DNA from 3 places in the Shewanella sp. MF05960 genome. Region 1 is predicted to be linked to each of the others. Evidence: predicted binding sites of a transcription regulator. Region 1 holds the regulator's gene; each other region holds the start of a gene.
What was found. Region 1 encodes NrdR, which represses ribonucleotide reductase genes. Its sites were predicted from a motif close to AAACACNANATNTNGTGTTT; they were not measured.
Positions count from the first base shown of each region.

Region 2: the regulator NrdR is predicted to act here: its motif matches at 9,108-9,127, upstream of nrdA (class 1a ribonucleoside-diphosphate reductase subunit alpha).
Region 3: the regulator NrdR is predicted to act here: its motif matches at 5,435-5,454, upstream of nrdD (anaerobic ribonucleoside-triphosphate reductase).

Region 1 covers NZ_JBOZPS010000001.1:142,631-153,684, forward strand. Annotated here, with positions in the region: gene ribH (6,7-dimethyl-8-ribityllumazine synthase) at 1-27, opposite strand, end outside; gene ribBA (bifunctional 3,4-dihydroxy-2-butanone-4-phosphate synthase/GTP cyclohydrolase II) at 151-1,254, opposite strand; gene ACROAE_RS00645 (riboflavin synthase) at 1,349-2,008, opposite strand; gene ribD (bifunctional diaminohydroxyphosphoribosylaminopyrimidine deaminase/5-amino-6-(5-phosphoribosylamino)uracil reductase RibD) at 2,073-3,218, opposite strand; gene nrdR (transcriptional regulator NrdR) at 3,291-3,740, opposite strand; gene glyA (serine hydroxymethyltransferase) at 3,843-5,096, opposite strand; gene ettA (energy-dependent translational throttle protein EttA) at 5,346-7,013, shown strand; gene ACROAE_RS00670 (hypothetical protein) at 7,333-8,571, shown strand; gene ACROAE_RS00675 (efflux RND transporter periplasmic adaptor subunit) at 8,929-10,032, shown strand; gene ACROAE_RS00680 (multidrug efflux RND transporter permease subunit) at 10,032-11,054, shown strand, end outside.
Region 2 covers NZ_JBOZPS010000010.1:98,031-109,084, reverse strand. Annotated here, with positions in the region: gene ACROAE_RS12080 (ATP-dependent nuclease) at 1-1,579, shown strand, start outside; gene ACROAE_RS12075 (DNA helicase UvrD) at 1,564-2,595, shown strand; gene ACROAE_RS12070 (PA4780 family RIO1-like protein kinase) at 2,869-3,735, opposite strand; gene ACROAE_RS12065 (YciI family protein) at 3,965-4,438, shown strand; gene ACROAE_RS12060 (2OG-Fe(II) oxygenase) at 4,648-4,947, shown strand; gene yfaE (class I ribonucleotide reductase maintenance protein YfaE) at 5,036-5,404, opposite strand; gene nrdB (class Ia ribonucleoside-diphosphate reductase subunit beta) at 5,394-6,524, opposite strand; gene nrdA (class 1a ribonucleoside-diphosphate reductase subunit alpha) at 6,616-8,904, opposite strand; gene ACROAE_RS12040 (HAD family hydrolase) at 9,472-10,134, opposite strand; gene ubiG (bifunctional 2-polyprenyl-6-hydroxyphenol methylase/3-demethylubiquinol 3-O-methyltransferase UbiG) at 10,248-10,970, opposite strand.
Region 3 covers NZ_JBOZPS010000013.1:63,609-74,662, forward strand. Annotated here, with positions in the region: gene ACROAE_RS13865 (VOC family protein) at 1-361, shown strand, start outside; gene ACROAE_RS13870 (nitroreductase family protein) at 481-1,140, opposite strand; gene ACROAE_RS13875 (YgjP-like metallopeptidase domain-containing protein) at 1,473-2,027, opposite strand; gene ACROAE_RS13880 (DUF3010 family protein) at 2,234-2,671, opposite strand; gene ACROAE_RS13885 (DEAD/DEAH box helicase) at 2,807-4,162, opposite strand; gene rssA (patatin-like phospholipase RssA) at 4,352-5,296, shown strand; gene nrdD (anaerobic ribonucleoside-triphosphate reductase) at 5,514-7,631, shown strand; gene nrdG (anaerobic ribonucleoside-triphosphate reductase-activating protein) at 7,631-8,101, shown strand; gene ACROAE_RS13905 (NADH:flavin oxidoreductase/NADH oxidase family protein) at 8,088-9,326, opposite strand; gene ACROAE_RS13910 (TonB-dependent receptor) at 9,493-11,054, opposite strand, start outside.

The DNA.
Region 1 (11,054 bases):
TTCGATATTACCTTGAACTACGTTCATTCTATCTTACCTAAATTAGCTAAAGCACCCGGCTCGGGGCAAAAAGAGGCGCTATGATATCACAGCCATTAGCCCTGAGCGCTATGCAATTAATGAAATTGTTAAATTTACCACTTGCCAACATTACTCGGCAATATAGTCCGTCACTTCTAAACCAAAGCCTGACAACGAGTGGTAACGCTTTGGTGAACTTAATAGGCGCATACTCGTTACACCTAGATCGGATAAAATTTGCGAACCGACTCCCACCCGACGTGATGTTCCTTGCCACATTGCGGGCGCTGGCGATTGGCCATTATCTTCAGCTTCAAACGCTTTTACTTTTGCCAATAACTGACTTGAATGTTCATCGTTACCCAGCAGCACTAAAACGCCGCCATCTGCTGCGATACGTTCCATGGCTTTCTCTAACGGCCAACTGCGTTTTTGATCGCGCTCAGAGTGCAGTAAATCGTTGAAGGTATTTTGCAAATGAACCCGTACCAAACAGTTTGCTTTAACCTCGTCTTTAACCAAAGCATAATGCAATTGATTATCGATAGTGTCTCTAAAGGTGACCATGGTAAATTCGCCATAACGGGTCGGTAATTTACACTGTGCTTCACGTACTACGGTGGTTTCATTGGTGTTACGGTATTCAATTAAATCGGCAATAGTACCGATTTTAATGCCGTGTTTTTCGCTGAATATTTCAAGATCTGGGCGGCGCGCCATGGTGCCGTCGTCATTCAAAATTTCGACAATGACACCCGACGGCTCACAACCGGCTAATCGCGCTAAATCGCAACCGGCTTCGGTATGACCAGCGCGCGTTAACACGCCACCTTCTTGTGCCATCAACGGAAATATATGACCAGGCTGTACTAAGTCAGACGCTTTAGCATCTTTAGCCACAGCCGCTTGTACCGTTAACGCGCGGTCGTGGGCGGAGATACCTGTGGTTACACCCGTTGCCGCTTCAATCGAGACGGTAAAGTTAGTCGAAAATTGGGCGTTATTATTGGTAACCATTAGCGGTAAATTAAGCTGCTGACAACGCGCTTTGGTCATCGTTTGGCAAATAAGCCCACGGCCGTAGGTTGCCATAAAGTTGATTGCTGCTGGCGTCACTTTATCAGCGGCCATAATCAAATCACCTTCATTTTCTCTGTCTTCATCGTCCATCAAGATAACCATTTTACCTTGACGAATATCTTCAATGATTTCTTCTATGCTATGTAGCGCCATTGTCAGACCTTTATATATTAAGAGTTTGCTTCAATACTGAAGTTGTCATTCTATTTTTATTTTATAAGTTAAGTGGATACAAAAGTTAATACGCTTAACGTAAGAAACCAGACTTGGCCAATAACTCCATCGTCACACCCGATGACGACTTAGCATGGTCTGCTTCAGGCTGCATTAACCGCTCTAAATAACGAGCAATTAAATCCACCTCAATGTTAACGTTATCACCCACTTTTAAATTCACTAATGTAGTTTCACCGGCAGTGTGAGGCACGATAGTTAATCTAAAACGACTTCCATCTACTTCATTAACGGTTAAGCTCACACCATCGATAGTAATCGATCCTTTGTGAGCGATATAGCGACTCAGTGTTGCGGGTGCTTTTAACCAAAATTCTAGCGCTTTGCCTCTGTAGGCACATTGCTCAACTTTAGCAATACCATCAACATGGCCGCTGACCATGTGACCACCTAACCTTGTTGTCGCCGTAACGGCTTTTTCAAGGTTTACTTGTTGGCCTACTTGATAATAACTAAAACCGGTTAACGCCACTGTTTCAGCTGAGATGTCAGCCACATAACCGTCAGCTAAGCGCTCTACCACGGTTAAACACACACCATTAGTGGCGATACTGTCGCCTAATTTCACGTCGGTTAAATCTAATTTACCACTGGCAACGGTTAAGCGAATATCGTTACCTTTGCGATCAATTTTACGTAATGTACCAAGGGCTTCGATTATCCCAGTAAACATAATGACTCACTTTTAACGTTTATACTTTGCTGTCGCTCAGACTTTTAGCCTTGGCAACAAGCAATTAATAGGGTTTGTTATATCTGAGGATATAACGCTTATCATTGCCAATACTGCGCTCATCAATGAGTTGCAACATGGGCGTTTGTTCTATGGAAGTATAATCTGGCAATTGCAGCATATTGCGTCCATGACTGCCAAGGATCTTAGGAGCTTGGTAAAGCACAATATCATCCGCTAAATTTTGTGCTACAAATGCACCCGCTAACGTTGAACCAGCTTCGACTAACACTGAATTGGTTGTGTTGCCTAAATACGTTAACAAGGCCAACAACGGGATTCTACCTACCGAGTCACACTCTAGAACTAAAAAAGACACATGCGCTGGAAATGTCGCTTTGACTTGCTCAGGATATTCACGACACGAGACCAATAAAATCGGGCTCAGTATAGAAAATAATTGTGGCGTTGCCGTTAGTCTTGCACGGCTATCTAATATGACTCTTAGAGGCTGAAAAATGTCATTCGGGTTAAGACGAGTTGTTAACTCACCTAATAACTCAAAACGGACATTTAAACTGGGATCGTCAATTAGCACGGTTTCAACGCCAGTAATTAACGCACAGTGACTGGCTCGATACTTTTGCACATCAGCACGAGCAGCGCTGCCTGTAATCCATTTTGATACGCCATTAGATAACGCTGTTTTTCCGTCTAAACTGGCAGCCACTTTAACCGTGACCCAGGGTAAACCGGTTTTCATGCGTTTCATAAAACCCAGGTTAAGTGCATAAGCTTGCTCAGTGAGTAACCCCACATCCACTTGAATGCCGGCCTCTCTTAACATTGCAATACCACGACCAGACACTTCAGGATTGGCATCTGTCACTGCGACGACCACTCTAGCAACCTTGGCATTTATCAAGCCTAATGCACATGGCGGCGTACGCCCATAATGACTGCAAGGCTCTAATGTTACATACGCTGTTGCACCCTGCGCAGTTAATCCATTTTCATTAACCATCTTTAGGGCGTTCACTTCTGCGTGTCCCTGGCCGGCACGTTGGTGATAGCCCTCACCGATAATCTGTCCATCAGCAACAATCACACAACCGACACATGGATTGGGCCGCGTGGTATAACGGCCTCGCTCTGCCAGCATAATGGCTCGGCTCATCATTTCAATATCGACGCTAGACCCGTTAGACATGGTTATCACTCTCGTTTGATATCATGTTAAGCACACAAAATAGAATTCAAAAAATTAGCGTTTAGTCGGTGATTATTTTTGCAGCTTGGCAATCGCTTCGCCAAATTGAGAGACATCTTCAAAAGCACGATAAACCGAAGCAAAGCGAATATAAGCCACTTTATCTAAGCTCATTAATTGCTCCATCATCAGATTACCAATCATTTCAGAGTCTACTTCACGTTCACCTGTTGCGCGCAGCGTTGATTTAATCTTAGTCAGAGCTTGATCAATTTCATCAATGGATACTGGACGTTTTTCCACTGCACGCAACATACCGCCGCGCAGCTTATCTTCGTCAAACGGTTGTCTGGTGCCATCACGTTTTATCACTCTAGGCATGACTAATTCAGCACCTTCAAATGTGGTAAAACGTTCATGACATTCGGTACATTCCCGGCGACGGCGTACTTGATGGCCATCGGTCACTAATCGAGAATCGATAACTTTGGTGTCGGTCGCGCTACAAAAAGGGCAATGCATTGAACCTCCTGCAGAAAACAAAATGGCCGCTAAAATTAGCGGCCATTAAAGTTTATCCTATTTGTTGAGCAAGGTTAACCTAAACCTCAACAGCAATAGTGATTAACCGTATACAGGGAACTTAGCACATAACGCCAACACTTGGCCTTTAACGCGCTCAATAACCGCTGTGTTAGATGCATCATCTAAAATGTCGCATATCCAGGTTGTCAGCTCTTTCGCTTCAGCTTCTTTAAAGCCGCGACGCGTAATGGCTGGTGTGCCGATACGCACACCTGATGTGACAAACGGTGAGCGTGGATCATTTGGTACTGAGTTTTTGTTAACCGTAATGTTGGCACTGCCTAAAGCGGCATCGGCTTCTTTACCGGTTAAATCACGACCGATTAAATCAACCAACATTAAGTGGTTTTCAGTTCCGCCTGAAACGATTTTGTAACCGCGCGCTAAAAATACTTCAACCATGGCTTTGGCATTTTTAACCACTTGCTGCTGGTATACTTTAAACTCTGGCTCTAATGCTTCTTTAAATGCAACCGCTTTGCCCGCGATAACATGCATTAATGGGCCACCTTGACCGCCAGGGAATACCGCTGAGTTTAGCTTCTTATACAAGTCTTCATCATCAGCCGCAGAAATAATAATGCCGCCACGTGGACCCGCTAAGGTTTTATGCGTTGTTGAAGTCACAACGTGTGCATGAGGCACTGGCGTTGGATAAACACCAGCAGCGATTAAACCTGCAACGTGCGCCATATCAACAAATAAATAAGCACCGATTTTATCCGCAATTTCACGCATTTTAGCCCAGTCAACAATACCTGAGAACGCCGAGAAACCACCAATCATCATCTTCGGCTTATGTTCAACTGCTAAGCGTTCCATTTCGTCGTAGTCAATTTTGCCAGACTCGTCGATACCGTAAGGGATGATGTTATAAAGCTTGCCAGAAAAGTTAACTGGAGAACCGTGAGTTAAATGACCACCGTGAGCGAGGTTCATCCCTAGAACAGTATCACCAGGTTGTAATAACGCCATAAACACAGCGCTATTAGCTTGTGAACCTGAGTGCGGTTGCACGTTGGCGTAAGTGGCGCCAAATAATTCTTTTGCGCGTTCTATTGCTAATGTTTCAACAACATCAACATACTCGCACCCACCATAGTAACGCTTACCTGGATAACCTTCAGCATACTTGTTAGTTAACTGAGAACCTTGCGCTTCCATCACACGTGGACTGGTGTAGTTCTCAGACGCAATCAATTCAATGTGTTCTTCTTGACGACAAGTTTCATCTTCAATGGCTTTAAATAATTCTGGATCGTAATCCGCAATATTCATCGCTTTCTTCAACATGGTAGCTCCAACATCAATTTCTATATAGTAGGGTTGCGCGGTATTCTACTCTGCAACGATGATCATTCACAGTATAAACAACATGAAATTCACTGTGTTCTGAATACAAAACGATTCAAGTTAATCCGCCGAGGTGGTATTTAATCTGCTTCGCTGCACCGCAAAATTAATTCCATAATCCCCTGTTGAGTTACGCAAAGAATACAGTAGAATTATCGTCATCTTTGTTGACAACTAGACTGAATAAACATGGCTCAATTTGTATATAGCATGCTTCGCGTGGGTAAGATTGTCCCACCTAAAAAGCAAATTTTAAAAGACATTTCATTAAGCTTTTTCCCCGGCGCTAAAATTGGCGTACTGGGCTTAAACGGTTCAGGTAAATCTACTCTGCTACGCATCATGGCCGGTATTGATACCGACATTGAGGGTGAAGCACGCCCAATGCCTGGGCTTAAAATTGGTTATTTACCGCAAGAGCCGCGCTTAAATGAGCAGCAAACCGTCCGCGAAGCCATTGAAGAAGCGGTAGGCGAAGCTAAAAATGCCTTAACCCGTTTAGATGAAGTGTATGCTGCCTATGCTGAACCCGATGCAGATTTTGATGCACTGGCAAAAGAACAAGGTGAATTAGAAGCCATTATTCAATCTCAAGATGCCCATAACCTTGACCGCATTCTTGAACGTGCCGCTAATGCGCTACGTTTACCAGAATGGGACGCAAAAATTGAAGTGCTTTCTGGTGGTGAACGTCGTCGAGTCGCGATTTGCCGTTTGCTGCTTGAAAAACCAGAAATGCTATTACTTGACGAACCAACCAACCACTTAGATGCTGAGTCAGTGGCATGGTTAGAGCATTTTTTACAAGAATATAACGGCACCGTTGTGGCCATTACCCACGACCGTTACTTCTTAGATAATGCTGCTGGCTGGATTTTAGAACTTGACCGCGGCGAAGGTATTCCATGGGAAGGTAACTATTCATCATGGCTGGAGCAAAAAGATGCACGTTTACAGCAAGAGTCATCAACTGAAAGCGCTCGTCAGAAAACCATTGCTAAAGAATTAGAATGGGTTCGCCAAGGTGCTAAAGGTCGTCAATCAAAAGGTAAAGCCCGTATGGCTCGCTTTGAAGAATTGAACACCAACGATTACCAAAAGCGTAACGAAACCAACGAACTGTTTATCCCACCTGGACCTCGCCTAGGTGACAAGGTCATCGAAGTGACTAATTTAACCAAGTCATACGGTGATCGGGTGTTAATTGATGACTTAACATTCACTGTGCCTAAAGGGGCTATCGTGGGTATTATTGGTGCTAACGGTGCCGGTAAATCAACGTTATTTAGAATGATATCGGGTGCAGAACAACCAGACAGCGGTTCGATTTCTGTGGGTGAATCTGTGCAAATTGCTTCTGTTGAGCAGTTCCGTGATTCTATGGATGATAAAAATACCGTGTGGCAGGAGATTTCTGGCGGTTTAGACATCATGCGCATCAACAACACAGAAATACCAAGCCGTGCCTATGTTGGCCGCTTTAACTTCCGTGGTGGCGATCAACAAAAAATCATTGGCACCTTATCGGGCGGTGAACGTAACCGTGTTCACTTAGCCAAGCTACTGCAAGCTGGCGGCAACGTATTATTACTCGACGAACCGACCAACGACTTGGACGTTGAAACTTTGCGTGCACTAGAAGAAGCGTTATTGGAGTTCCCTGGTTGCGCTATGGTTATTTCGCATGACCGTTGGTTCCTCGACCGAATTGCAACGCATATCCTTGATTACCGTGATGAAGGTAAAGTGAACTTCTATGAAGGAAACTATACTGAATACTCAACATGGCTAAAAGAAACACTGGGTACTGATGTAGTTGAACCACACCGCTTAAAATACAAGCGCATAAGCAAATAGCCTTGGTTCTTTACAAGTAACGTTTGGTTCTTTATAAGTAACGTTAGGCACTAAAACAGAGACTTCGGTCTCTGTTTTGCTTTATCAGGTTGATTTACGTTTATATTTATGCAGTTTCAATATAAACTCGCTTCAACATCTAGAAGTGTCAAAATTTTGTCAATTTATTGTGAGCAATGCACCACAATCTGTTTGTAAAGCCAAAATAACTTCAGTATTATAAATTATTAACGGATTATTTTGCTCTTTGCTGATAACACTCAGCGCATTACAGAGTGTTGATGGTTCCAGCTTGTAGAGAAATATTATGGAGAGATCAGTGAGATACGGTTCAATTAGCCTTGCTTTATTGTGCTTATACGCAAGCAATTCGTTTGCGGCACTCGAAGTCATCACCAATTCAGAAAAACAGACACTTAATAAAATCGAAACCGAATATGATATCGATAGCCTGCTGATCAATGTGAATGACAAATTCTCTCAACTTAATAAGAAAGCTTACGACGTTGAAGGCCTAAAGAAAACTATCGCATCAGAACAGCAACGTTATGATGAACTAATCGATGGTTTGCCTCAGGCTATCCGTGCAAAATCGGCATTGCCAGATACCTACAAACAAATTGAAGAGTCTGTAATATTAGTCGATGAATTAACACTTAAAGCTGAAGAAGACAGTAAACGTCTTGAAACAGAAAAAGTAGAAATTCTGTCAGAATACGAACAAATTAATAAACAACGAACCTCAAAAAGTCAGCAGTTGTTTAAACTCAAAACTGACATTACTAACCGCTTAATTGCTGACTTATCAAAATCAAGCAGCACCCTTCCGGTTAACATTAATGGCTCAACTGAATGTTCTAAGTACCAAACGATTGCCGACTGCTTAAAAGAATCTCAAAGCAGTATTCTTAGCAATACGCGTAACGAGTCTCCATTCTTAAACGATAAAAGTGTATTACTTTCGTATGAAGTGATTGACGCGAACATGAACATGAGAGGCGATTTAAACTATAAAGTGGCCATGAAATTCAAGCCATCTTATAACAACAAAATCGACGACATGCTCAATGAAAAATTAGGCTTAAAATCAGCAATGGTCACGTTAGTCAGTAACGTACCTGCAGATTGGTTTGTTAACGGTATTAAAATTGGTACTGGTAAAAAACTGTTCCACGAAATTCCATTAGGCAAGCACGGTATTTTAGCGTCTTACCAAAACCAAGACCAATCTAGTGTAGAAAGCATTGAAGGCAATGGCGTATTCAATTACAAGTTCGCTAATGTGGCCGCCGCTAAAAAACCAGTAAGCAAACCCTCAGTTGTGGTTGCGGAAGTACCAAAAGGGATACTTAAGCCATCGGTAAAATCTACACAACAACCCGTAGTTCAAAAACCTAAAGCGAAATACACGCTGTTTTCAGACCAAACAAGCATTAAATTAAGTGATGATGATGCAAAGAAAACATCGAGCGATAAAGGCTATGAATACTTTATGGGCGTAACCCCTGCCACGAAAAAGCAAAACATTGAGTTCACTAACGAGCCTATCGAAAAGTAATTCTGTTGTGCTAGAAATATGATGGGATGACCCATTTGTAAAACCGAAAGCCATATCATTCGATATGGCTTTTTTGTGGATAACTGAGAGTAAAAGTCTCAAGTCGGCCGGTCCATCGCCAGTGAAGGATTACTTGGAAATGAGTATTTGAGCATGATGGTTTGAATCTGATTGTTTGAATATGATGGTCTGAATTTGATGGTTTGAATATGGTTATTTGAAAAAGTGCCTTGTTACAAACAAACCAAAAGCTTTACATTACTTTACGCTTATTTTTGTCCAACATAATTACAATATGTTCATATGCCAATTCACCACCAGCGGCTCCCCGCACATTGTTTATAGAGATGTCCCAACATGATAATAAAGCATGGCTTGAATACGCTTTCAGCGGCCTTGATGATCCTCACCATCAGCATATTAAGTATCAGTGTGATAGCGGCGCCAAAACCTCAACGGGTTGAAAAAGTGGTCCCGGTGGTCACCGCAAGTGTCGAACAGCATGACTTATCTCAATCTATTACGCTTATCGGTAAGTTAGCCGCAACAGATTCAGTCATGATTGCTCCGCAAGTGGGCGGGAAAATAGCCAATATTGCAGTGACCTCTAATCAACATGTCACCAAAGGCCAAGTCTTGCTGAGTTTAGATAATAGCAAGGCGAAAGCCAGTGTTTTAGAGGCTCAGGCTTACCATAAAGATGAAGTCCGTAAACTCAATGAGTTTTTAAAGCTGATTAATGTCAATGCCATCACTCAAACCGAAATAGAAGCGCAAAAGTCGAGTGTCGACATTGCCCTCGCCCGTTTACAGTCGGCACAAACCGACTTGGCTTATCACACCTTAGTGGCCCCTTTTAGCGGCAATACCGGCCTAGTCAATTTTAGCCGCGGAAAAATGGTCAGCATGAATGAAGAATTATTGTCATTAGACGACTTATCGATTCTGCAATTAGATTTACAAGTCCCTGAGCATTACTTAGCACTGTTAAGCACAGGCATGGCGGTTAATGCTATCAGCAGAGCCTGGGCAAAAGACACATTTGTCGGCAACATTATTGCTATCGACCCACGCGTTAATGAACAAACACTAAACCTGAATATTCGCAGTCAATTTGACAATCAACACGGTAAATTAAAACCAGGCATGATGATGTCGGCAACACTTACGTTCCCCAGTGTTTCAGCCCCTATCGTTCCAGTGCAAGCGTTAGAGTACTCAGGCACCAAACGATTTGTGTATGTGATCAACCAGGATAACATCGCTAAACGCACCGAGGTGGTTTTAGGTGCAAGGATTAAAGATCAGGTATTAATTGAATCTGGGATCAAAATTGGCGACAACATTGTGGTCCAAGGGCTAGTGAATATGCGCGATGGCATAAAAGTGAAAGACCTTGCCCATCCAAGCTCAGCAGAGCAAACCCGCGCTAAAACAGCTCTAACACAGGAGCGCAAATAATGTGGCTGAGTGATACCGCCGTTAAACGCCCGGTTGTGGCCATTGTACTGAGCTTGTTGCTTTGCGTGTTTGGTATGGTGTCTTTTTCTAAACTGGCTGTAAGAGAAATGCCTGATGTACAAAACCCTGTTGTGACGGTTATGACAACCTACAGCGGAGCATCGGCAACCATTATGGAAAGTAAGATCACTAAAGCCCTTGAGGATGAACTCACGGGGATCAGTGGTATTGATGAGATCACCTCAACCACCCGAAATGGCATGTCACGCATCTCAATTGAATTTGAATTAGGCTGGAATTTAACCGAGGGTGTCAGTGATGTCCGTGATGCGGTAGCCAAAGCCCAACGCCGTTTACCCGACGAAGCAGATGACCCCATAGTGTCAAAAGATAATGGCACGGGTGAGCCCTCAATCTACGTCAATTTAAGCTCAGAAAACATGGACCGTACTCAATTAACGGACTATGCACAACGCGTATTAGAAGACCGATTTAGCCTTATCACCGGCGTCAGTTCTGTCAATATCTCTGGCGGCCTGTATAAGGTCATGTATGTGCAGTTAAAGCCTCAATTAATGGCCGGCAGAAATGTCACCACTAGTGACATTATTAGTGCATTAAACACCGAAAACCTTGAAACACCCGGCGGTGAAGTCCGTAACGACACTACGGTGATGTCTGTTAGAACCAAGCGACTCTACTTCAGCCCTGAAGATTTTAATTACTTGGTGGTGCACACTGCCTCAGATGGCACCCCCATTTATCTCAAAGATGTCGCCAATGTCTTTATTGGCGCAGAGAATGAAAACTCAACCTTCAAAAGCAATGGCATTGTTAACTTAAGCTTAGGCATTGTGCCGCAGTCGGATGCCAATCCATTAGAGATTTCAAAGCTCGTTCAACAAGAAGTCGACAAGGTACAAGGCTTTTTACCACAAGGGACTAAGCTCGTCGTTGATTATGATGCTAACGTGTTTATCGACCGCTCGATTAACGAGGTCTACAACACCTTGTTCATTACG
Region 2 (11,054 bases), on a different contig from region 1:
AATAACTAAAATTCAATTGCGAAATTTCAAAAAATATAAGACATTTAGTGTAGGTTTCGACCCCGAAATTAACCTATTGATTGGAGATAACGAAGCTGGCAAAAGCACTATTCTGACAGCCATTGAATTAGTGCTTAGTGGGAGTAAGAGCAAAGTTGAGACTGCTGGTCTTGAAACCTTGTTTAACACTAGCATCGTGCATGAATTTTTGGTTAGTGATAAGAAATATGAAAATTTACCTGTCTTAATTGCTGAATTACATCTTAATGAACAAGACAACCCATCATTAAGTGGCAAAAACAACATTGATGGAATTCCGACTGATGGGCTTCAGCTTATCTGTGAACCAAATGACGAACTCAGTCATGAAATCTCCCAAGTGTTAGCTCAACCAGAGGCTAATTTCCCCTTTGAATATTATTCCATAAAATTTATTACTTTTGCTGGCGAAGCATACACTGGTTACCGTAAGTTTCTCAAATACCTAACTGTTGATAGTTCCCAAATAAATAATGAGTATGCTACCAAAGAGTATGTAAAAACTGTTTACGAATCTCATGTTGAGCAACCACAAAGGATCGGGTTGCAAAATGACTATCGCCAGCAAAAAGCTAACTTCAAAGATAATAATTTAAAACCTATTAATGACAGTCTAAATAACTATCAATTTGCGATCAGATCAGGAACTAAATGTAATCTAGAGACTGACTTAACAATTACTGAAGATGATGTTCCACTCGATAACAAAGGTAAAGGGCGCCAGTGTTTTATCAAGACTGAGTTTGCATTGCAGCGAAGTAATCCAGACCAAAAACTTGATGTTCTCCTATTGGAAGAACCTGAAAATCACCTAAGCCATACCAATATGAAGAAGTTGGTAGCCCGAATTTCTGAATCTGAAGCAAAACAAATCTTTATAGCTACTCATAGTAGTTTGATTAGTACAAGATTAGATCTTCGAAGAACCGTTTTCATGAATAGCATTTCAACAGATCCACTTTTGTTGAAAAATTTGCCCAGCGATACCGCCAAGTTCTTTATGAAAGCACCAGACAATAATGTTCTGGAATTTGTAATGTCACCCAAAGTTATTCTGGTTGAAGGAGATGCCGAATATATGCTCATTGAGCAGTTATATAAAAATACCACAGGTTCAACACCAGAACAGGACGGTGTGCACATCATTTCAGTCGGAGGAACAAGCTTCAAGCGTTATCTTGATATTGCAAAGTTGCTTAATACCAGAGTCGCAGTTATTAGAGATAATGATGGTGATAAGCAGACAAATTGCGTTGATAGTTTCACCGATTACACCGTTGCCAATATGCAAGTATTCTGTGATGACGATGACAATAATTGGACATTTGAAATATGTATGTTGAATGTAAACCCAAAAATTTGCGATGAATTGTTTACGAAAAAACTAAGAAAAAAACCAAGAAAAGACGAAATAACGACACTTCAAGAATATATGTTAAGTCATAAAGCAGATGTGGCCTTCGAGCTACTTGATAAAAAAGCTAATGAATTAGTTTCACCTGACTATCTTGCCAAGGCGTTTGTATGGATAAACGAGTAATTTTCGCAGTAGCTGGCTCGGGTAAGACTAGCCATATTATTGATGGCTTAAATGAGAGATCGCGAGCTCTCATAATAACTTACACTGAAAATAACTTTAAAAATCTAAAGAGGCGCATATCAACCAAGTTCGGATATATTCCGAATGGCATTAAAGTGTACACCTATTTCACTTTTATATATTCGTTCTGTTACAAACCAATACTGGGTAATGCTGTAAAAATAAAGGGGATAAACTGGGATATACCACCTCAATTCACGCAGCGCTTGAAAAGAAACGATGAACGTTTTTATATTGATACAAACGAGAGGCTCTATCATAACCGTATTGCTAAGATGTTCGAACAATATAAAGTCGTTGATGAGATTATATCGAGGTTGGAAAAGTATTTCGATAGTATCTGTATTGATGAAATTCAAGACTTTGCAGGGCATGATTTTAATTTTTTGCTTCAGATGGCTAGAACTAATATAAATCAGCTATTAGTTGGTGACTTCTACCAACACACTTTCGATACCAGTAGAGATGGGCTAATAAACAAGCCTTTGCACGACAACTATGACGAATACAAGCAAAGATTTATCAAAGCGGGATATACGGTTGATACTGAAACCCTTTCCCATAGCTATCGTTGTAGCGCAAACACCTGTGATTTTGTTACAAATAATATAGGGGTAGAGATTTTTTCACACAGGGTTGATGTTACAAACGTAGAATACATAAACAACAAGGAACGAGCTATAGAGCTTTTCACCTGCCCCAAGACAGTAAAATTGTTCTATCAAGCAAGCTATAAATATAAAGGATTTACTGAAAATTGGGGAGCAACAAAAGGTGAGGATCACTACGAAGATGTATGTGTCGTTTTGAATTCTAATACAGTGAGTAAATACGCTAAGGGGAAACTATGTGAACTAGCTCCTCAGACAAAGAACAAACTTTATGTGGCTTGTACTAGAGCAAAGCGAAACCTTTATTTAGTTCCAGAAAGTCTCTTAGGAGATCACAAGCAGTGAGTCATAATTCGTGTTAAGTTTTTTTTATAGTAGAAGGTTTAGTTAGTTTGGCAATACTTTAGATAATTGGTGACTGGTTACATTGGCGAGCCAGTAAACTCACTTCTGTCCAATAACAAGTTAGCCTTAGCCTCAAAATGCCAACATTCAACTCTGAACTTGAGATTATTTAAGACTTTTACAAAAGAATACGTGAGCCTGTAAATAAAAAGGCAACCTAGTGGTTGCCTTAATTTATGCTTGTTGGTTGTTGTCACGCCTGGTTATAACGACTTAATCATCATAATGATCATTATCTATCGCCTGTTGGCGTTCGCGCTTAAACTGAGCGTCTTCATAAGCAGCGTTGATTTCTTCAAGTACCGAGTCAATATCGGCTGCATTGGTGTCGTCTTCAAACAAGCCTGTAAGTGCGGTATCTGGCTCGAGTTCGCCTTGTTCGTAAAGTGCCCACATTTCTTTAGCGTATTTTGTTTGCAGCAATTCTGGGGCAAATTGGCCGTAATATTCGGTCATGTTATTCACATCACGGTATAACATTGCTCTGGCATTGTTGTTAGCGGATGCATCGACGGCTTGTGGTAAGTCGATGATCACTGGTCCATTACTATCAACTAAGACATTAAATTCAGACAAGTCACCATGCACAATACCGGCACATAACATACGTACTATGTAGCCCATCATGGTGTGATGTTGCGACATGGCTTGCGCATGAGTTAAGTTAACGTCGTTTAAACGAGGAGCAACGTCGCCATTGGCGTCAGTGATTAACTCCATCAATAATACACCGTCAAAACACCCGTAAGGTACTGGAACGCGGATTTTAGCTGCAGCGCATTGATACAATGCATCAACCTCGGCATTTTGCCAGGCTTTCTCTTGTTCTTCGCGGCCATATTTAGAGCCTTTTTCCATCGCGCGCCCACGACGGCTATTTTTAGTTTTTCGTCCTTCTTGGTACTGCGCGGCTTTTTTAAAGCTGCGCTTGGTCGCTTCTTTATAGACTTTGGCGCAGCGAATAGCATCGCCACACCGGATCATATAGACGGTGGCTTCTTTGCCACTCATCAGTTGGCTTATCACTTCATCAACGAGACCATCGTTAACCAGTGGCTGTAATCGTATTGGGGTTTTCATAGCGCTCGTTATACCTTAGTTGCGACTATGATGATATATCTTGGCAGACTTTTTTTACCTTGTTTTGACATCCGGTAAATTTTTGTACAGTTTATGTCATCAAAATAGTTTTTCTCCAAATGTTAGTTACGTCTTGCCAGCATACGTCATAGGTAAGCTTAACAATTTTGATGTCATCATTAACCACACATAACAACATCTTCACTGAAATGTGAAAATAGGAATACCCATGAATGTTTATGCCAGCACGTTAACCCGTTTTTTGCTTTTTTCCACGATGATATCGACTCCGTTAATGGCCCAGACTGAGATTAATCCAATATACGATCAATCGCTGGCAGAAAAGGTGGGGGCGGATGAATATGGCATGAAGCGTTATGTGATGGCGTTTTTAAGTCGAGGGCCTAATCGAGAACGTCCCAAAGCAGAAGCTGATGAACTGCAACGGTTACACATGACCAATATTGAACGTTTAGCTGAAGAGGGTAAATTGGTATTGGCGGGGCCTTTTTTAACTGATGGCGAACTCCGTGGTATTTATATTTTCGATGTAGAAACCATTGAACAGGCTCAACAATTAACTGCAACCGATCCAGCGATTAAAGCAGGCAGTTTGGTAATGGAATTAGTCCCCTGGTATGGCAGTGCTGCGTTAATGGAAGTCAATGCGATTCATAATACGCTGGCCAAAACGCTGATGTAATGCATCAAGGGTTTATGGATTTATCATCAATAATGAAAGTATGATTGGCGTTTATCACTGTTGTTTTAAATCATCTTTTCGGCTTTTTTGTGGTATTACATATCAATAGCGGATGAAAACTTAATAACATATGCATAATTGAATGGTTTAGCGGCATCACTTGGCGATGATTAACCCGTACAATATCGCTAAGTGAGTTGATTGGAGCCATTATGGCCAACGTGGTTAATAGAGCAATATTTAGTAGTAGGGTATTTTCAGTTAATTTAGTCACTTATCATGAAAATCATCGTGTTATGAAACACGTTGATCCTGTGCAGCAAGGGCGATATTACAAGTTCAATATAGTGCTAAAACAACCTTTGCACGGAGGCGTATTTACGTGTGAGAAATACATCATGAATTTATGTCATAGGGTGTATTTGTTTCGCCCAGACTTATACGAACACAGCGTCACTAAGATTGAATCTGGCAAGCGGGTGCTATTGAGTGTGGCTATAAATATGTAAATTGTACCTGATTTGCAGGTATCAATGCTAAACAGTAGCCATAGTCGATAACGAGGTGAAATACGGCATGATAAGGTCTAAGGATCTATTAACCTTCGTGCGCGAGTTTGGTGAGCACTGGTGCAGGACTATGATTGGTGTTGTATTGACGTTTGGCGACGACTTCAACACCCTGGCATGACAGCTTAAGGTTGAGGTCGGTTTCGGGCACACAACAGCAGGGTAGGCATTCATCTGCTTTAAGTTCTGCTAATGGCTGGGTAAGGTAACTGACTTCACCCGAAATCACTGTGGTTTTACAGGCACCGCAAAAACCATTGCGGCACTCTGAAAACACTTTTACTTTTTTAGACTCAAGCGCTTCTAATAAGCTTGAATGTTTACCGTCAAATAAAATCACCGGCTGACCTTTCAAGCTTACTATTGGGGCTTTTTTGAAATACTTCTTATAAGTCAAAATCTAAAAACTCATCGCCATCAACAGAAGAATCAATTTGACCGACAAGATAAGATGATACTTCTACTTCTTGTGGGGCAACTTGTACTGCATCACTTTCTAACCAGTTTTTCATCCACGGCAGTGGATTTGATTGCTCATCGTAAGGTTGCGGTAAGTGAACTGACTTCATCCGTTGGTTAGTAATAAACTCAACATACTGGCATAAAATCTGTTCATTTAAGCCAATCATTGAGCCATCTTTGAATAAGTATTTAGCCCATTCTTTTTCTTGCTCTGCCGCTTTGACGAATAAATCATACGCTTCTTGCTTACACTCAGCAGCAATTTCGCCCATTTCTGGGTCGTCTTTACCGCCTTGCATTAGGCTTAATATATGTTGTGTGCTGTTAAGGTGTAATGCTTCATCACGCGCGATTAAGCGAATAATCTTAGCATTACCTTCCATGACACGACGCTCAGCAAAGGCAAATGAACACGCAAAACTGACATAGAAACGAATCGCTTCTAACGCATTGACTGACATCATGCACAAATATAATGACTTTTTGAGGATACGTGAATTAACGGTGATTTCTATACCGTTAATGACGTGTGTACCTTCTCCTAACAAGTTATTAATTTGGGTAAGGTTAATCAAGTCATCGTAATAAGCGGCAATATCACCGGCACGCTTTAAGATTTCGTCATTTTGCACAATATCGTCAAACACCACTGACGGGTTGTTAACGATATTACGAATAATGTGCGTGTACGAACGCGAGTGAATGGTTTCAGAAAACGACCAAGTTTCAATCCACGTTTCTAATTCTGGTAGCGATACCAAAGGCAAAAATGCCACATTTGGTGAGCGGCCTTGAATTGAATCAAGTAAGGTTTGGTATTTCAGATTAGATAAGAAAATATGCTGTTCGTGTTCAGGTAAGTTACCAAAATCAATTTTGTCACGGCTGACATCAACTTCTTCTGGACGCCAGAAAAACGATAATTGTTTTTCAATGAGTTTTTCGAAGACTTCATATTTCTGTTGATCGTAGCGTGCCACGTTAACCGATTGACCGAAAAACATCGGTTCTTTAGTCGAATCGTTAGGTGTTTGACAAAATGTTGAGTAAGCCATTATTTAGGTGTCCTGAAAACGCATTTTTCAAAAAGCGGGGAAGGCCCCCGCTAAATATACATAAAGTGATACTTTTATAAAAACTAAGGAGCTATATCTTACACGCACCGCCACCACAGCCATCGTCTTCTTCTTCGACGGCAATAATGTCGTCAAACTGATCCGAAGCACCGTCGCGAGTATTATGATAATACAATGTCTTAATGCCCAGTTTGTATACGCTAAGCAAGTCTTTTAACAAGGTTTGCATTGGTACACGACCGCCTTCAAAACGGCTTGGATCGTAGTTAGTGTTAGCCGAAATAGCCTGGTCGATAAACTTCTGCATTAACCCAACAAGTTGGATGTAACCATCATTGTTTGGCATGTTCCAAAGCAATTCGTACTTGTCTTTGAGGAGGTCAAAGTCAGGTACAACTTGTTTTAATTGTCCGTCTTTACTGGCCTTAACGCTAATTAATCCGCGTGGAGGCTCAATACCGTTAGTCGCATTTGAAATTTGCGATGAGGTTTCAGACGGCATTAATGCCGATAAGGTTGAGTTACGTAAACCGTATTGCTTAATGTCGCTACGTAATGTTTCCCAATCCATGTGTAATGGCTCGTCACAAATCTTATCTAAGTCGCGTTTGTAGGTGTCGATAGGTAAAATACCTTTCGAATAGGTTGTCTCGTGGAATAACGGACATGCACCTTGCTCTTTAGCTAAGTTCATTGAAGCTTTCAATAAGTAATACTGAATTGCTTCAAAGGTTTTGTGGGTCAGGTTGTTTGCTGAACCGTCTGAGTATTTCTTACCGTTTTTCGCTAAGTAGTTAGCAAAGTTAATCACGCCTATACCAAGAGTACGACGATTCATCGAACTCGTTTGCGCGGCAATAATTGGGTAATCTTGGTAATCCAATAAGTTATCTAGCGCACGTACTGCTAAATCGGCTAATGGCTCAAGTTCAGATAAATCTTCAATGGCACCTAAGTTAAGTGCAGACAGAGTACATAACGCAATTTCACCGTCTGGATCATTGATGTTATTCAATGGTTTCGTCGGTAATGCAATTTCTAAACATAAGTTAGATTGCTTAATTGGCGCTACTTTAGAATCAAACGGGCTGTGAGTATTACAGTGATCGACGTTTTGAATGTAAATACGGCCAGTTGAGGCACGCTCTTGCATCATTAACGAGAACAGTTCAACCGCTTTGATTTGTTTTTTGCGGACATTGCTGTCTTGCTCATACTGTAAGTACAAACGTTCAAATTCTACCTGGTCTTCAAAGAAGGCATCGTAAAGACCTGGCACGTCTGATGGGCTAAATAGACTGATGTATTCGCCTTTAATCAAACGCTGGTACATTAATTTGTTTAACTGCACACCGTAGTCAAGGTGACGAACACGGTTGTCGTCAACACCACGGTTGTTTTTAAGCACCAGTAGCGACTCGACTTCTAAATGCCATAACGGATAGAAAAGTGTTGCTGCACCGCCACGTACGCCGCCTTGAGAGCACGACTTAACCGCAGTTTGGAAATACTTGTAAAAAGGTAAACAACCAGTGTGGAATGCTTCACCGCCACGAATAGGGCTACCTAACGCACGGATACGACCAGCGTTAATACCAATACCAGCACGTTGGCTGACGTATTTAACGATAGACGATGCGGTCGCGTTGATTGAATCTAAGCTGTCATCACATTCAATTAATACACAAGAGCTGAACTGACGTGTTGGAGTGCGCACGCCAGACATGATAGGTGTAGGTAATGAAATTTTGAATAGAGACGTCGCGTCATAAAAGTCTTTAATGTACTTCAGACGAATTTCTTTTGGGTAACGCGCAAATAAGCACGCTGCCACTAAAATATACAAGAACTGAGCGCTTTCGTAGACTTCGTGAGTCACACGGTTTTGCACTAGGTATTTGCCTTCTAATTGCTTAACTGCAGCATAAGAGAAGTTCATATCGCGCCAGTGGTCGATATAGGTGTCTAATGTTTCAATTTCTTCGCGCGTGTAATCGGCCAAAATATGCTTATCATATTTGCCCATTTCCACTAGACGCGTCACATGGTCATATAACTTAGGTGGTTCAAATTGACCAAAGGCTTTTTTGCGTAAATGAAATACTGCTAAGCGAGCTGCTAAGAATTGATAATCTGGCGATTCTGGCGAGATTAAGTCGGCAGCGGCTTTAATAATGGTTTCATGAATGGCTTCTGTTGGAATGCCTTCAAAAAACTGCAGGTGAGATCGAAGTTCAACTTCAGATACAGAGACGTTTTTTAATCCCTTGGCTGCCCAAGTGATCACGCGGTGAATTTTATCTAAATCGATAGTTTCACGTTCGCCACTGCGTTTAGTGACTGTCATATTGCTTTTCATTGAAGAGAGGCCTTGGTTCGATATCCGGTCATGTGATCGCGTTCAGGATGCAGTGTTACTTTATTCGATCAGAACAAATCACAAAACAGTTCCATGTTAAAACAATCATCCTGAATGCCACTTACGGCAATGTACATCTACTGTACGTTCAGTAAACATCTACACTTTAATACCCACACAGCGTAGTGTTTTGATTGTCACCCACACACAAGATATGGTGTTATTTATAAACTGAGATACAAGATAGTGAGGTTTGAGCTGATTTGCAAGCCACAATTACATTAACTTCTTGTGGATAAGTTGAGGATAAAGAGCGGGGTTAGTAACGGCTAACCCTAGAGCCCAAATTTATATAGTGTTTTTCATGGTTGATGTTTTTTTATGCGATAGATTAGAAAATTTTGATCGCTAAAATAAGCAGCGATCAAAAAATCATGTCAATTTTTAGATTGATCTTTTGCTGTATTTGATCCGCAGGTAAAAAAGTGGATGGTTGGCTACAACAAACTGACAAATTCATCTGTAACCATGTCCTCGTGCGTTGAGTATGACCTGATGATAAATGGGTTATTCGCTAAAAAATTGCCTTAAGGATGCACCATGTTCAAATTGGTGCTTCGATGGCCATAAATCTGGCGTATCTGTGGCAGATAAGTAACCCCAAAGTGCTATGCCTCCAAGCATGTTGGCATTGTGCGCCGCGACAAGGTCACGCTCTGCATCACCTAAATACAAAATATGTTCAGGTGGCGTGGCAATTTGTTGTGCAGCTAACAACATCGGTGCGGTGTGGGGCTTGGCATGGCGAGTGCTGTCGCCGCTGATCATGGCTTTTAACTGACAGGTTAACCCAAGCTTTTCGACCAATGGACGAGCAAACCGAGCAGGCTTATTGGTGACCACACCATAAGGAATGCCTTGCTGGTCTAATAATGTCAGTAGTTCAGGTAAGTTATCGAATAAACGGCTGAGATCGCCATTGATACGGCCATAATGCTGTAATAAACCTTGTTGAATAAGCACTTGCAATGCTTCATCGGCATCGGGTATTGCTGTTTTAACTAAAAACAAACTGCCGTGTGATGCGGCATGACGCATTTTATCCAGTGGCTGAGCGCTAAACCCGGCATCATTTAAACTGAGATTAAGTGCATGGACTAAATCTGGTGCGGTATCGGCTAATGTGCCATCAAGGTCAAATAACACCCCTTTAACATCGTGTTTCTGCACTTTATTATTCCTTATATCAGCGTTGAACCGTCGCGAAGATGAACACAGAGAAGAGGCCGGTAACACATGGCGTTATCGGCTTTTTGTTGCGAAGCGTGTTGAGCTAAGCCAATTTAGTCGGTTTTCTGGGTGGCGATCATATAGTTTACATCAACACTGTTAGTGTATTTAAATACGCCAGACAGTGGGTTGTAGGTAATGCCCAATGCATCTTTACACAATAAGTCCGTGTTATCGACCAGTGCCATTAACTCAGATGGACGAATAAATTTACTGTGGTCGTGAGTGCCAATAGGCAACATTTTCAGTAAGTATTCGGCGCCAATAATGGTTTGCAGATAAGACATCATATTGCGGTTAATGGTTGAGAAAAAAACAAAACCATTGGGTTTGACCATGTCGCAGCACGCTTGGACCACCGATTGCGGGTCTGGTACATGTTCAAGCATTTCCATGCAGGTGACCACATCATAATATTCTCGGTGAGTGTCACGGTGATTTTCTGCGGTGGTTTTAAGGTAATTGACAGTCATACCTGCTTCTAAGGCATGCAACTTGGCGACTTCTAATGGCTCTGTGCCCATGTCGATACCATCAACATTCGCGCCAATACGCGCCATGCTTTCAGATAAAATACCGCCGCCGCAGCCCACATCTAAGACATTTTTACCAAACAGGCCGCTCACGGTTTGGTCGATATAATTTAATCGCAGCGGATTAAGTAAATGCAATGGCTTGAACTCGCCATTAAGATCCCACCAGGTTTGTGCCATGGCTTCAAATTTTGCGATCTCATGCGGATCAACATTGGCTGTTGATTGTTCAGCGTCTGACATAAGTTAACCTAACTGTCTAATAAAGTATGGGCGTTATTATAACGATAACCTTCACGAATAGAAGCCAACATTGTGCTTTTGCGA
Region 3 (11,054 bases), on a different contig from region 1:
AGTGACATTACCTGTGTCAAATATGGATAAGGCGGTGGCGTTTTATCAATTATTGGGGTTTACCTTAATCGTTGATACGCCACATTATGCGCGCTTTGAATGCCCGATGGGGCAGAGTTCGTTTTCGTTATCATTAGCGCCTGAATCGACGATGAATGGCGCGGTGATTTACTTCGAACATGCTGAGTTAGATAGCTGGGTAGATGACTTGCTAGCAAAAGGCATTGAGTTTGCTCAGTTACCCAAAGATGAAGCCTATTTATGGCGTGAGGCGATATTGTTTGACCCGAGTGGCAATAAGCTAAAGCTTTATTGGGCGGGTGAAAATCGTTTAAATCCGCCTTGGCGAGTTAATTCATAAACCGGAGCGAGCCACTACCAGAGTTTACTATAATGCGTTGTGGTTAGGTGTAATGACGTTATCGTGATGTTAATAAGGGGCTAAGCGATGTGTTGTCGCATTAACCCCATCATAATCAGTTATAACTCGATGAAGATATCTTCAAGTGCTAAACGTGCTTTAGGTAGACCGTGATTATAGTCTTCGCCATCCATGTGGTAACCCATTGCTAAGGCCACGTCACATACATAACCCTCTAATTCCTGTTCAAACTCTTTACCAATTAAGGTGGCATCGACACCTTCCATCGGGGTTGAATCAATCCCTAAACGTGCCAGTACATGCAAAGTATTACCTAAGGCTATGTAGGTTTGTGCTTTAGTCCAGTAGCCGTTATAACCACTTTCATCAGTATTTACCTCTGCAAAGGTAAACCCACCATTGAGCATATTATCAAACATCTCTGCCGGTAAATGGCCTGAGCTGACTTCGATATCCACTACTTTTTTGTACTGTTCTTTAGTAAAACGAGGATTGTAAGCAAATAAAATAATATGTGATGCCGCTTTTGCATGGTGTTGGTTAAATTGATACATGTTGGCATATGTGTCATGAAAACGCTGTTTGGCTTCATCACTTTCAATAATGATAAATTTCCATGGTTGTGCATTAATTGAAGAGGCAGATAAACGCATTGCTTCTTTTAGCACGTCCATATCTTCAACAGATATACGTTTGCTTGGGTCATATTTTTTTGCAGTATAGCGGTTGTTAAGATCTTGAATGATTTGATGAGACATGTTTTTCTCCACATTAATATTTAAGCACACACTTTGATGTTTTATAAACGAATAGTGATAGCGAACTAAAGCCTGTTGCTTTCTAAGTTGTGTGGATAATAAAGGTCATCACGCCGAATAGACATATTCATATCGTCCAATCATTATGGATAAATAGCTCCACAATAAGCTGTCTAACGACACAGCAACAAGGGTATTTATAACCAAATGTTAAGCGAAGATGTCACTCATTAGAGTTAAGTGTGCAAATAAGAGATAGGTGTTAGTGAGAGGATTATTGTTAGCAGGCAGTTGGCCTTACAAGGTGTGAAGGGGTGCTTAATACGCGAGGCTTACGCGTAAGGAGATTGCCCCGCTTCTTCGGCGACCAGCCATACCCGCATATCAAACTCATACTGGTGATAGTCTGGCAGCATAAAAGTACATAATTGATAGAAGGCCTTATTGTGGTCTTTTTCACGCAGGTGAGCGAGTTCATGCACCACCACCATTTGCAGCAGTTCAAAAGGGATGTGCTTTAAACGTGAAGATATGCGGATTTCATTTTTAGCTTTAACTTTGTTGCCCTGGCGGCGATTGACATAAGAATGCAACCCAAGTGCGTGATGGCTGACATTAATTTTTTCATCAAAAATTACTTTTGCTAATGGATCTGATTGACGCATATAAGTGTTTTTCAACTCGATGGTCATATCATACAAGGCTTTGTCAGTACGGATATCGTGCACGCGCGGGTAGCGACTTAAAAAGTGTGCGCCTAATGCATTGGTATCAACCAATTGTCGTATTTGCTCGACGATGTCAGCGCGATAACCACTCAAAAAGCGTAATGCACTAAGTTCACTTTGACGCTGTTTAATGTCGGCGCTGGTGATGAGCTTGCTCATATCTGTTTTGGGCTTTAATGCTTGACTAGCAGCGTTAAGTGGCATTTTTGGCGGAGCTTGGCGGCTTTTGGGTTTGCTGTCTGACATGAGGGCAACTTGGGTGCTAATTAAATGGTGCGAGTCATTAAATGAAATGAGCAGCGAATGATAAAGGCATGATAGTGGCGTTACTGATCAATTTGCAGTAACGCCATAATGTGACAGGCTTACGCTTTACCAAAAATAATGCGGTTATGTTGTACATAAGCCACATCGAATGCGTTTTGTTGTACACGCTTTAAGTCTAACGATTCAAAATCAACCTGCGGTGGATTACGCTTTAACTGTTCTTTAATGGCAACAGGTGAAATAAGGTGTACTGGAAGGTCAGTGATTTGAATTGACGCTTCAAGTTTAAAGCTGGTCGCACTGCCAGCAAACTTTCCTTTTTGTTCACGCTCAATAATCACAATTTGATCGACTCGGTAATCTTCCATCAACTTATGAAAAGCAAAGTGAAATTCACGGATAGATTCTGTTTCGCTAGAGTTTGATACGCTAAATGAGATTTTACGGCATGCTGGCACGTTATAGGTTTCACCTTCATAGGTCAGCATACTGATAATGGCTTCGCCGCCTTTTAATTCTACACCACAAATTTTCATGTTAATCCTTACTGTTTTGTACTGCACGTAGGCGTATAGCGAACGTGTCGTTATGCATTGAGTTGCACAAATGGTGATGCGCAACCCTTAATGTTGTTTACTTAAAAGACGTTTATTATCCCAAGTTTAAGATAGTTAGTCTTCTGAGCTGTTGTCTTCTTCAATAATTTGAATGGGTTTGGCTTTACGGCGCATTGGCGCATCACCTACGTCAACACCGGTAATAAAGCGTTTATCACGCTTAGGTGCTGCTTTGGCCTTTTTCGCCACTTTTGCTTTACCGCTCACCGCATCACGAGGTTGTACGCTGTCCGCTTTGCCTGTGGTAGGTTTGTCTTTTAGGCCACTGAACTTAGCTTTCATGCCTTCAATGACAGTCAGATCAAAGTTTTTACGTAAAAATAGCTGCACTTTTTTAAAGCTGTCCCAATCTTTAGGGCCAACAAATGATATCGCATCACCTTTAGCACCAGCACGGCCAGTACGACCGATACGGTGTACGTATTCTTCAGCAAATTTTGGCATGTCAAAGTTAATCACTAATGACACGTTGACTAAATCAAGACCGCGAGACGCGACGTCAGTAGTAACCAATATTTGTGACTGTCCCCGAGCAAACTTGTCCATAATCTGATTACGTGCAGATTGCTTTAAGTCACCGCTCAATGCAGAGGTGGCAAAACCTTCTGCAGCTAATAATGTTGCTAAACGGTCGGTATCAGAGCGTGTTGCAGTAAACACAATCACTTGCTTGTGTTGTTCTTGCTTCAGAATATGCTGCAGCAATGCTTGTTTATGGTCTAAATGGTCTACCAAAATAATGCGCTGTTCAATGTCTTTATGCTCAGAATAAGACTCACCAATGGCCACATGGCTCGGTGATTTAAGCAACGTAGCAGCAATTTCGTTAATGCTGTCGTGATCTAGCGTGGCAGAGAACATCAACGTTTGTCGACGCTTATGATCGGCAGCATCGTTAATGGCTTTTAACTGCGGCGCAAAACCTAAGTCGAGCATACGGTCTGCTTCATCAAGTACCAGCAGCTCAAGCCCATTTAAAAAGAGGTGACGTTGCTGTAAGTGATCGGCAATACGACCTGGCGTAGCGACAATAAAATGCGGATCGCGAGCCAATGCTTTAGCCTGGTCGTTAAAGTTTTCGCCGCCTAATACACTGATTGCTTTGTATTGGGTGTTGGCCACCAATAAACGCAGTTGACCATATACTTGTTGAGCTAATTCGCGAGTGGGTAACAATACCAATACGCGTGGGTCTTTTTTAGACAAGGCGCGAGTCGAGATAACGCGTTGCATAGCGGGTAATAAAAACGCTAAGGTTTTACCTGAACCCGTTTTAGACGAGGCCATTAAATCTTTACCAGATAAGGCAATGGGCAGTGCTTGCGCTTGAACATCGGTAGGCGTGGTAATGCCAAGGTGCTTTAAACTGTCAAGCAGACGCTTGTCCAATTGAAAATCGGTAAATTGCAAAGGTAAATCCCCTAAAAAATGATAGCCACGGATTATAGCGGTTTCACTGTGCTATAGCCAACAAGAGTCGCTTTGGTTATGCTATTTTTTGACATCACTCATTTAGGTTGAAATTTTGATTTTGAACATCAACAAGTGATTCAATGAGTAATGACGTGTGAATAAATTCCTCGCTTGAAAGGATTAACGATGACAAAGCTGACTGTAGGATTAGCATTAGGCAGCGGCGCCGCAAAAGGGTGGGCGCATATTGGGGTCTTAAAAGGCTTAGCCGCATTAGATATTTATCCAGATAAAATAGCCGGTTGCTCTGTGGGCGCATTAGTGGGCGCGGCATACGCAAATGATCATTTAGCCGAACTTGAAACCTGGGTGAGCGGTTTCTCTAGTTGGGATGTGCTCGGATTAATGGATTTAGGTTGGCGTAAAGGCGGCTTAATCAGTGGTGAAAAAGTGTTTGATGTTTTAGCGGGCCGTATTGGCGATCTTAACATTGAACAGCTCAAGCGGCCCTTTGCCGCAGTGGCGACTGATTTATATTCTGGTCAGGAAATTTGGTTTAGAGAAGGAGATTTACGCCATGCCGTGCGAGCATCGTGCTCGATGCCGGGTTTTTTACCACCAGTACAACAAGACCACCGCTGGTTAGTCGACGGTGCGGTGGTTAATCCTGTGCCGGTGTCTTTGTGCCGTGCCATGGGCGTCGATATTGTTATTGCAGTTGACTTAAATGGTCATCGCCGCGGCCATATGCACATGTTGCCTGAACAAGTCAAAAGCCGCGTGCCTAAACCTTCTGAACCGATAGAAGAGAAAAAGCAGTTAGAATCAGGCTTTATGGATTTGTGGGGCAAAGGCAAAGATTATATGAGCGGCTTGACCGATAAATTTTCGCTCGGAGGAGGCAAGTCTCATCCAGGAATGATCGCGGTGATGTCACAGTCGATGGACATTTTAGAGCAGCGCCATAAACGGTCTCGTTTAATGGGTGAGCCACCAGATATTTGCATCGTGCCTGAAGTGTTTGATATTGGCACAATGGAGTTTCATCGTGCTAAAGAAGCCATTAAAGCGGGTGAGGCCGCGGTACACGATATTGCCCATTTACTTAAAGCAACGTTAGCAGGACATTAATTTCTTACAGCAGGCCACAGGTAGTGAGGTGGCCTGCCTCTCGCCAATTTAGTGTTTGACTACCTCGCTTAATGTTATACCCATCAGTCTGCTTTCTTATGATCTGGATCAAAGAAGCTTCGCCCAATATAGCGCCTAATACACAGCATATAGTGTTTATTGATACTGCTGCGCCGATATATGGTGTTTGTTGCGGCATTCTGAAAAGGTGGATTGTATGCTTGTTGTGGTGAAAAGGGACGGATGCCGTACTGCGTTTGACGCAAGTCGTATTAAAGATGCGGTAGTGGCTGCAATGGATTCTGCGGGGCAAGCAGATCACAAATATGCACTTGAATTGGCTGAAACGGTACAAGCGCAAATGGCTGATAAAGCCCAGGTAGATATTCATGACTTACAAGATGCCGTTGAAGTCTTGTTAATGTCGGGTCCATTCAAATCTGTTGCGCGCCATTACATTGAATATCGCCATGATCGCGATAAACACCGTGAAGCACAAAGTAAATTAAATTGCGCTATTCGTGGCTTAGTTGAACAGTCTGACAGTGCCATTTTAAACGAAAATGCCAATAAAGACGCCAAGGTGATTCCCACTCAACGTGACTTGTTAGCCGGAATTGTGGCTAAGCATTACGCCAAAACGCATTTGCTCCCAAAAGATGTGGTCGCCGCCCATGAAAAAGGCGAAATCCATTATCACGATTTAGACTACGCGCCATTTTTCCCGATGTTTAACTGTATGTTGATTGATTTAGCAGGCATGTTAACTCATGGCTTTAAAATGGGTAATGCTGAAATTGACACGCCTAAATCCATTTCGACTGCGACAGCGGTCACGGCGCAAATTATTGCCCAGGTGGCGAGCCATATTTATGGTGGCACAACCATTAATCGCATCGATGAAGTGTTAGCTGAGTTTGTGCAAAAAAGTTATCAAAAACACCTTGCAGTGGCGAAAAAGTGGCAAGTAGCCGATGAAGAAGGTTTTGCGATGACGCAAACCGAGAAAGAATGTCACGATGCCTTCCAGTCTTTAGAGTATGAGGTCAACACCTTACATACCGCTAACGGACAAACACCCTTTGTGACCTTTGGCTTTGGATTAGGGACCTCATGGGAATCGCGGTTAATCCAACAATCGATGCTCACAGTGCGCATGGCTGGCCTTGGAAAAAACCGCAAAACAGCAGTGTTCCCTAAATTGGTATTTGCGATTAAAGATGGCGTTAACCATAAAGCAACTGACATTAATTACGGCATTAAAAAAATGGCGCTCACATGTTCAAGTATGCGCATGTACCCCGATATTTTAAATTATGAGCAAGTGGTCAAAGTCACCGGTTCGTTTAAAACTCCAATGGGTTGTCGCTCCTTTTTAGGCGCCTATGAAGAAAACGGGCAACTGGTGCATGAAGGGCGTAACAACCTCGGCGTGGTGAGCTTAAACTTACCGCGTATTGCCTTAGAGGCAGATAACGATGAGCAACGTTTTTATCAGTTACTTGAAAAACGTTTATTAATCGCTCGTAAAGCGCTCGATACCCGTATTGCCCGTTTAGAAGGCGTTAAAGCCCGTGTTGCACCGATTTTATATATGGAAGGTGCGTGTGGCGTTCGCTTAAAAGCGGATGATGATGTCAGTGAAATTTTTAAAAATGGCCGCGCGTCTATTTCATTAGGCTTTATTGGTTTGCACGAAACCATCAATGCCATTTATGGTGCTGATAAACATGTGTTTGATGATGCTGCACTTCGCGATAAAGCGGTGGCGATTATCAGTAAGCTCAAGCAAGCTACCGAATCCTGGAAACAAGAAACCGGTTATGGTTTTAGCCTATACAGCACCCCAAGCGAAAATCTATGCAGCCGTTTTTGTCAGCTTGATACCGCACAATTTGGCGTCGTTGCGGGCGTGACCGATAAAGGCTATTACACTAATAGCTTCCATTTAGATGTTGAGAAAAAAGTTAACCCGTTCGATAAAATTGATTTTGAACAGCCTTATCCGGCAATCGCTAATGGTGGGTTTATTTGCTACGGCGAATACCCCAATATGCAACATAACATTGAAGCATTAGAAAACGTGTGGGATTACAGTTACAACCGAGTGCCTTATTACGGCACCAATACTCCCATTGATGAATGTTATGATTGCGGCTTTATTGGTGAGTTTAATTGTACCAGCAAAGGTTTTGTTTGCCCCAAGTGTGGCAACCATGAGCCGAGCCGTGTGTCGGTGACTCGCCGGGTATGTGGCTATTTAGGCAGCCCAGATGCAAGACCATTTAATTTTGGTAAACAAGAAGAAGTTAAACGCAGAGTGAAACATTTGTAATGCATTACAGTGCTTATCACAGTGTTGATGTAGTCAATGGCGAGGGCACCCGCTGTACGTTATTTGTCAGTGGGTGTGAACATGCGTGTAAAGGGTGTTATAACCAAAACACCTGGCGACCTGATGCTGGCCACCTATATATTCAAGCGCTTGAAGATCAAATTATTGCAGATTTAAATGATAACCGCATAAAGCGTCGAGGCTTAACGTTGAGCGGTGGCGATCCACTGCATCCTGTTAATGTTGAAACCATACTCCAATTAGTTAAACGGGTTAGGCAAGAATGTCCAGACAAAGACATTTGGCTGTGGAGCGGTTATCAGCTTGATGAGTTAAGCGAGGCGCAACAAGCTGTGGTTGCACTTGTTGATGTATTGATTGACGGTAAGTTTGAGCAAGAAAATGCTGATCCCGCGCTATTGTGGCGCGGAAGCAGTAATCAGATTGTGCATCGATTTACCCGTGAGTGATCCCGAGCATCTTGCGATAACGTTTTGTCCGTTGTTTGGTTTTAAATTGATCGACCAATAAACTCCACACTGGTGAATCATCGGTTTGTGGTGTGTGTCCCTGGCTCATACGTCTTAATTGACGTTTAATGATGGCCATCGTCGCTAATCCCGCCAACGGCTTACTTTGCCAGTCGACTCTCGGTAACTCTGGCGTAAAGTCGGGCTGAGTTTGCCAGGTGTTTACTAAGCTAGGGTAAAATGCCAGTGCACTGGCAATGCCACATAATGCAAAGCCTGCATCGAGCACTTGTTCGGCAACGGCTTTACGCCGAATGCCTCCGGTTAACATTAATGGAATGGGCGAACTTGCCACTAATTGGCTGGTTAAACTGAGAAAATAAGCTTCGCGGGCGAGGGTTCGTTCGTCTGCACTTCTGCCTTGCATGGCCGGTGCTTCATAACTGCCGCCAGATAATTCCACCATATCAACCTGATATTGCGCCAGCATAGCAATGACTTTTTCGGCATCGTCAATATCAAAACCGCCTCGTTGAAAGTCAGCTGAATTAAGCTTAACTGCGATATCAAATTTATCTCCGCAGCGCAGCCTGACTTGCTTAACCACTTCAAGCAGTAACTTTGATCTATTTTCAAGACTGCCGCCCCATTCATCGCTGCGCTTGTTAGTGAGCGGTGACAAAAATTGTGCGAGTAAATAACCGTGGGCAGCATGGATTTGCACACCATCAAAGCCTGCTTGTTGGGCCAAACTCGCTGTGGTCACAAAGCGGTTAATCACATCATAAATATCATCATGAGTCATGGCTTTAGGCTGTGAAAACATCGATGAATGCTTGCCTAAATCTAATGCGATAGCCGACGGCGCTAGGTTTTTACCGCCCATGGCTTTAAACACTTGTCTGCCAGGGTGGTTTATTTGCATCCACACTCGGGCCTGTTTTTGCTTAGCAATGCTGGCCCACTGTGTAAATGGCGCTATATCACTATCGGCCTCTAACGCGACGCCACCAGGACCTGTCATGGCATAACGGTCAACCATGACATTACCGGTAATCATTAAACCCACGCCACCTTTTGCCCACGCATCGTAAAGTGCAAGCAGCGCGCTATCAGGTTGTTGTTTTGCATTGGCAAGATTTTCTTCCATGGCGGCTTTGGCAACACGGTTAGGGATGATGCCACCGTTAGGCAAGGTATATGAGTTAACTAAACTGTCGGCCATTAAATATTGTCCTTAATGAAGGGGAGTAGATTATCCCTCTTTATTGATTAACCTGAGTTCAGGTTGATTAATGCCCGTCATCATAAAGTAATACCCCCATAAACAAAAACACTGCCAAGCACGGTCACGTGCTGGCAGTGTGTTGTGTTGTGTTGAGTGGTGTTGATTAGATACGGTAGGTTACCGTTAACTTAGCGTTACGTTCTTCGCCAGGTAAACCGCCTAGGAACATGGCTTTGTCGTAATATGACTTGTTAAGTAAGTTATTAATATTGAGCTGAATTTTATACCGTTCAACATCATAGCTGATGGCCGTGTCAAATACGGTGTAACTTGGCACATAACCGTCTGGAATACCAAATGAGCTTGAGTTGGTGCTGCGTTCACCGACATATTCAGCCCCTAAGCTTACCGATACTGGCGCGGGTAAACTCAGTTCTGCTGCATAAGTCACCCAGGCACTTGCTGTAAGGTATGGCACGCCTTTCTGGTGTTGACCATAATCACTGCTATTAGGATCTTGATTGTCGCGAGCATCTTGGTAAACGCCATTAACGTTCACTTTCCACTGTTCATTTAAATTGGCATTTAAATCGAGCTCGACGCCTTTAGTATCTTCACTGCCGTCGTAAAAATAAGGGTCTATTGTAGAGGTTACCGCACTGCTGTCGTAGTCAGGGTTACTGTAGGCAATATTAGTCCGTGATGATTTAAAAAAGACTAATGAGGCTAATAGTTGATCATCAAACGCTTTGAAACGCACGCCTAAGTCATTACTGACCGATTCTGAGTCTTCGCGGTCGGCTTCATTGCCGGTAACATCGCCCAACACACTGTAGGCTGTACGACCTTTAGAGTGATTAACGAAAATTGAAACATCATCCGTTGGCATATACGTTAAGCCAAGATTGAAGGTAATTCCGTTATCTGTTGTGTCCGCTTCTGGTTGTGGCTCAGCTAAGCTTGAGCTGTAACGGGAATCAACACCGAGATGTTCATAGGTTTGCTTAATTTCATTAAATGCCACCCCAATACGGCTGGTAAAGCCAGCACCAAGGTATCCGACATGTTGTACGCCTAACCCCCATGCGGTGACGGTTTTATTGTAATTACTGGTCAGTAATGGATCGTAATCTTCAAATTCGCCTTCGGCCCAGTTGGGGTTACGAATATCGTAAATGTATGGCAGGGTACCTTGGTAAGATACATCGCCATTGCTGTCTTTTAATACGTAATCGGCATCCCAAATTGAGTATTGTTTGAAGCGAATTGTGCGGTCTTCAAAGTTAGCATTAATCAGTAGTTCGTTTTCGATATTGCCAATGTCAAAGTCGTAACGTAAGTCAGCAAAGTATTGCCAAGATTGTTCATCGGCAGAAACTTTACGATACTCCTGACGGCGAGCGGCGTAAGGATATAACACTTCATCTTCAACTAACGGCGCGCGTGGGTCTTGGTTAATGATGCCATTTCGTTCCCAATACACGTAGTTATACGCGCCAGTTTGGCGAGCAAAACTGGTTTCATAATTTCGGTATTGCAATTGTTGGTTTAAAAACAGGTTATCGGTTAAGTAAATGTTGTGAGTCAGTTTGAAACGTAACTCTTCACCTTCGTTATCTTTTGCCATTGGTGAAATTAAGCCATTGTGACCAAAATCGTAAGGTGTTTCACCATCTGATGCACTCAGTGAATTAGCCAGTTGTTGACGCTGCTCATCGGTAAGCT